Sorangium aterium: one gene and its partner. The protein of the gene in region 1 interacts with the protein of each later gene in a pairwise test. Links are inferred from orthologs where the notes say so. Each region holds a gene or a part of one and is shown in the gene's direction. Other genes may lie near its edges.

Region 1 (2,823 bases):
GACGGGCTCTACGTGCTCGTCGAACACGCGCCGGGAGAGCACGCCGTCCTCCGGATCGACGGCGGGGCGATCACGACGTCAGCGCGCTTCCAGGTGGAACCTCGGGCCATCGTACACTGGAGGCCGGCAGGAGAGAGCGTGCACCTGCTCTTGGAAGCGCCGCTCGGCGACGTGCTCGTGGACGTGGCGCTCGGCAAGAAGGCGTGAGCGGCGCTGGCCGCTCGGGAAGGCGAGCGCCGACGCCCCGCGCTCGCCGCGCACAGCCTCGTCGCCCGGCGTCGCTGAGGGGCCGAGCGCCGCTGACGGGCGGCCCGGGGCTGGGTTACGCTGCGATGACCCCCATGAACGCCCGAGACCGCATCCCCCTCCTCCTCGCTCAACTGCGCGAGGAGTACCCCGACGCGCGTTACGAGCTCGACTGGAAGACGCCGCTCGATCTGCTCGTCGCGACCATCCTGGCCGCGCAGTGCACGGACGAGCGCGTCAACCGGGTGACCGCCACGCTCTTCCCGAAGTACCCGACGGCGCAGGCGTACGCCGACGCGCCCACGGCGGAGCTCGAGGAAGAGCTCAAGCCGACCGGCTTCTACCGCCAGAAGACGAAGATGGTGCAGGCCATGTGCAGGGAGCTCGTCGCGCGCTTCGGCGGCGAGGTGCCCGCGACCATGGCCGATCTCACCACGCTGCCGGGCGTGGCCAGGAAGACGGCGAACGTCGTGCTCAACACGGCGTTCGACATCGCCTCGGGGATCATCGTCGACACCCACGTCGCCCGCCTCAGCGGGCGCATCGGCCTCTCGAAGCGCGAGAAGCCCGAGCAGATCGAGGAGGATCTGATGAAGATCGTGCCGAAGGATCAATGGACGTTCTTCGGCCCCGCGCTGGTGCTGCACGGCCGCTACACCTGCGTCGCCAGGAAGCCGAAATGCGGGGAGTGCCGGATGAGCGAGTTCTGTCCGAAGGAAGGGGTCTGAGCGAGAGATGAAGATCGATCTACCTGCCTCGTGGGAGCGCGTGCTCGCCGGAGAGCTCGAGCAGCCGTACTTCAAGAAGCTGGCGCGCTTCGTCGAGGACGAGCGGAAGGCGCACCAGGTGTTTCCCGCGGAGGAGGACGTCTTCGCCGCGTTCAAGCTCACGCCGTACGAGAGCGTGCGCGTGCTGCTCCTCGGCCAGGACCCGTACCACGACGACGGGCAGGCCCACGGGCTGTGCTTCTCCGTGCGCCCGGGCGTCACGCCACCGCCGTCGCTGGCCAACATGTACAAGGAGGCGGTCTCGGATCTGCCGGGCTTCGCGATCCCCAGCCACGGCTGCCTCACCACGTGGGCGACCCAGGGGGTGCTGCTGCTGAACACCGTGCTCACCGTCCGGGCGCACACGCCGAACTCCCACAAGAACCAGGGCTGGGAGTCGTTCACCGACGCGGTCATCAAGAAGGTCAACGACAGGCCCGACGGGGTGGTGTTCGTGCTCTGGGGCGGCCACGCGCAGAAGAAGGCGAAGCTCATCGACGCGAAGCGCCACACGGTCATCAAGGCGGCTCACCCCTCGCCGCTGTCGGCGAGGAGCGGGTTCTTCGGCAGCAAGCCGTTCTCGACCATCAACAGCGCCCTCCGCGCCCGCGGCGCCGAGGAGATCGACTGGCGGCTCCCGGAGACCGCGTAACGCCGCGATGACGCCGCGGAAGCGCTCCCTGCCGCTCTCCCCGGGGACGCGGTACACCCCCGCCGTCCTCGAGGGGATCGCCGACGGGGAGCGCGCCGCGCTCGCGCCGTCGCTCGCCGCGCGCACCGAGGCCGGCGCGGTGTCGGCCGCGGCCTCGGCGCTCGCGCGGGCCGAGGCGCTGCAACGGGCCTCGGTGGGCGCCGAGCCGCCCGAGCGGCCCATCGCCTGCAGGGAAGGCTGCTCGACCTGCTGCGTCAGCAAGGTGCTCGTGCTGGCGCCGGAGGTGCTCCGCATCGCAGCCCACCTGCGCGCCACGCGGAGCCAGGCGGAGCTCGCCGCGCTGGAGGAGCGCGTCCGCGCGGCCGACGCGGCGACGCGCGGGCTCTCCCGCCTGGAGCGCGCCGAGGCCGGCGTCACCTGCCCGCTGCTCGACGAGCGCGGCGCCTGCTCGATCCACGCTGTCCGCCCTATCGTGTGCGCAGGCTGGAGCTCCCTCGACGCCGCGGCGTGCGAGCGCCACTTCGCCGCGCCCGCGTCCATCCCCACGGCGCCCATGCACCGCCCGGGCTACGAGGTCGCCAACGCCGTCCTCGCCGGGCTCGGATGGGCTGCGAAGGAGCAGGGCCTCGACGCCGCGCCGCTCGAGCTCATCGCCGCGCTGCGCATCGCGCTCGAGCGCCCGAACGCCGGCGAGCGGTGGCTCGCGCGCCTCCCGGTCTTCGCCGCGGCCCGCGACGCCGAGTGGCAGGAGGATCGGCGGCGCGAGGGATGAGCGCGCGCCGCGATCGGCCGCGTCATCTGGGCGCTCGCGGTCGGAGAAATCCGTTTAGGCTAGCGCGCCGCGGAGGTCGCCGCCGGTCGGCGCCTCGCGACGGAACACAGGACAAGGAGACGCGATGAAGATCTACGGACATCCCATGAGCACGTGTACGCGCAAGGTGCTGACGGTGCTCGCCGAGAAGGGCCAGGAGGCGCAGTTCGTGCTCGTCGACCTGACGAAGGGCGCGCACAAGCAGCCCGAGCACCTCGCGCGCCACCCGTTCGGCGTGATCCCGGTGCTCGAGGACGAGGACTTCACGCTCTACGAGTCGAGGGCGATCATGCGTTACCTCGATCACAAGCTCCCGGGAGCTCCGCTGACGCCGACCGAGCTCAGGG
Region 2 (2,684 bases), on another replicon or contig:
CGCCGCGCCGAGCTTCTCGCGGACGCGCTTCACGTGGGTGTCGACGTTGCGCGCGGTCACGTCGACGTGCGAGCCCCACACCTCGTCGAGCAGGAGATCGCGCGACAGCACGCGCCCGCGGCGATCGTAGAGCATCATGAGCAGGCGGAACTCGAGGGCGGTCAGCGCGATCTCGGCCTCCTGAACCCAGGCCCGGTGCGCGGCGCGATCGACCCGCAGGATGCCGAAGTCGAACTTCTCCGGCGCCGACGCCGGGCTCTCCGAGCGCTTGAGGATCGCCCGGGCGCGCAGGATGAGCTCGCGCACGCTGAACGGCTTGACGACGTAGTCGTCGGCCCCGAGCTCGAAGCCGACGATCCGGTCGATCTCCTCGCCCTTGGCCGTGACCATGATGACGGGCACCGCCGATGTCTGTGGGTTCTGCTTGAGGCGGCGGCAGATCTCCGTGCCCGACATGTCCGGGAGCATCAGGTCGAGCAGGACGAGATCGAACCGCTCCTCCTTGACCGCGCGGAGCGCCGTCTCCCCGCTCCCAGCGGACACCACATCGAACCCTGCCTGACGGAAATTGTAGGTGAGGACGCGCTGCAGGTCGCGCTCGTCCTCCACGATGAGCACGTGGCTCGGCATGGCCGATGTATGTAGCAGCGCATTGTGACAGCTTGATGGCGATCGCGCGTGTCGCGCGTCGCCCTCGCGAGACGGAATTGCGACAAGGACGCGATGGCGCGCGAGCGCGAGGAGAGCGCGGAGAGCCGAGACGGACAACGGGCGGGCGGGATCGGACGTGGCCGATCCGCAACCTGGGGCGCGGCCGGGAGAGCAGCCTGGAGCGGTGTGGCGGGGCGGACAGCGATGACGGAAGCGCGACCAGCCGAGGGATCGTGCAGCGCGGCGGGCTGCGGACTCCCGGGACGGAATGCGTGATGCTTGCAACGCTCGGCGTTTTCGCCTAACTGGGCCGCCCATGGCCCTCGAGCGAACACTCTCAATCATCAAGCCTGATGCGATGGAAAAGAACACGGCCGGCGCGATCGTCGCCCGCCTCGAGCAGGAGGGCTTCACGGTCAAAGCGATGAAGCGCATCCACCTTACCCGCGCGGAGGCCGAGGGCTTCTACGCGGAGCACCAGGGGCGCGGCTTCTTCGACGAGCTCGTGACGTTCATGTCGCGAAGCCCCATCCTGGTGATGGCGCTCGAGCGCGAGGACGCGGTGGCGAAGTACCGCGAGGTCATCGGCGCGACGGACCCGGCCAAGGCGGCGGCAGGGACGATCCGCAAGCTCTACGGGGCGAACGTGGGCGAGAACGCGGTCCACGGGTCCGACAAGCCGGCGACCGCCGCGCGGGAGATCGCCTACTTCTTCGCGGGTTACGAGGTCGCGCCGAGCGCGACGGCCTGATGCTCGGCGAGCGGCTCGCGGCTGCGCTCGGCGCGGCGCGGGACGGCGCGGCAGGCATCGAGAGCTTCGCGCACCTGCTCGGCTCGCGCCGCGTCGGGCCGCGTGGGGTCGCGCTCGCGCTGCCGGAGGTCTGCGAGGGGTGCGCGGCGCTCGTCGTTGCCCTCGACAGCCTGTCCGCGGCGGTCCGCGACGGCTTCGTCGAGACAGACGCCGCCGTGGCGGCCGACGCCGCGGCGGCCGACGCCGCCTGCGCGGTCCTCGGCCACGCGGGCGTCGAGGTCGCGCGCCTCACGGACGAGCTGTCCCGCGCCGCGGCCGGCGCCTCGCCGGCGCGCGGCCCTGGCCGCGGTCGCGGAGATCGCGGCGGCTCCGAGCGCGGCATCGACGCGCGGCAGCGCCTCGGGCTCGAGGCGTCGGTGCGCAGGACGGCCCGGGAGCTGAGCGGCGCGCTGCGCCTGTCCGAGCTCGTGATCGCGACCCTCGAGCTGCGCCCGACGCCGCTCGATCTCATCGACGTGCTCCGCAACTGGAGCGCCGCCCCGGCCGAGGGGCGGCCCGTGGTCGGCATCTCGGTCGCCTCCTCCGACGGCCGGGCCAACGAGGTGGAGGGCGACGTCCGCGCCGTGAGCGGGCTCATGGAGCTCGCTGTCGGCATGGTCAGCGCCGCCGGTGTCGCGAGCCCGCACCTCACCGTGTCCCGCCTCTCGGACGGGCGCTCGGTGGTGCGCATCGCCGAGCGCGGCCCGCGTGAGGGGGCGCCGGCGGTCGCCCTCGACGTGGTGCTGCGCGACGGCGGCGAGCGGGCGGCCGCCGTGGCCCGCGTCGTCGCGCGCCGCGCGCGCATCGAGCTCGTCGAGGGGACGGGCGGGCGCGTCGTCACCATGACGTTCTGACCCCGGTGCCGGTGCTGGCTCGGCCGTGCTAAAGGCGGCGCCATGGCCACCGAAGAATCCATGAAGTCCCTTGTCGAGGCGGCGTTCCGCGACCGCGAGCTCCTGCGCTCGCCCGCGCACGAGGCCGCGGTCCTCCGCACGATCGAGTGCCTCGATCAAGGCCAGCTCCGCGTCGCCGAGCCCGACAAGACCGCGCAGGCGGGCGGCGAAGGCGCGGCGTCCACCGGCGAGGGCGCGCCGCACAGGTGGGTAACGCACGCGTGGATCAAGGAGGCGATCCTTCTCTACTTCTCGGTCCGCGGCATGAGCGTGATGGAGGCCGGCCCCTTCGAGTTCCACGACAAGATCCCGCTCAAGCGCGGCCTCGACAAGGCGGGCGTGCGCGTCGT

The links. Proteins that work in one complex are often made in the same cells at the same time.
Region 2: the proteins of ung (region 1) and ndk interact in binary tests that used the Escherichia coli proteins (3 or more experiments, as listed by UniProt). The link is inferred for Sorangium aterium from one-to-one orthologs.

What each region holds. Positions count from the first base shown.
Region 1 is NZ_JAQNDK010000001.1:1,081,575-1,084,397, forward strand. What follows is about bases 4-2,823. They hold ung (uracil-DNA glycosylase), read left to right. Parts: upstream 4-981; coding sequence 982-1,665; downstream 1,666-2,823. Other genes in these bases: POL72_RS03865 (hypothetical protein), read left to right, coding at 4-207; nth (endonuclease III), read left to right, coding at 342-974; POL72_RS03880 (YkgJ family cysteine cluster protein), read left to right, coding at 1,673-2,437; POL72_RS03885 (glutathione S-transferase family protein), read left to right, coding at 2,562-2,823. Also shown: more of POL72_RS03865, read left to right, coding at 1-3. UniProt on the Escherichia coli protein: Excises uracil residues from the DNA which can arise as a result of misincorporation of dUMP residues by DNA polymerase or due to deamination of cytosine.
Region 2 is NZ_JAQNDK010000003.1:296,012-298,695, forward strand. What follows is about bases 4-2,684. They hold ndk (nucleoside-diphosphate kinase), read left to right. Parts: upstream 4-967; coding sequence 968-1,402; downstream 1,403-2,684. Other genes in these bases: POL72_RS25515 (response regulator), read right to left, coding at 4-630; POL72_RS25525 (hypothetical protein), read left to right, coding at 1,402-2,295; POL72_RS25530 (2,3,4,5-tetrahydropyridine-2,6-dicarboxylate N-succinyltransferase), read left to right, coding at 2,338-2,684. Outside these bases: more of POL72_RS25515, read right to left, coding at 1-3. UniProt on the Escherichia coli protein: Major role in the synthesis of nucleoside triphosphates other than ATP. The ATP gamma phosphate is transferred to the NDP beta phosphate via a ping-pong mechanism, using a phosphorylated active-site intermediate.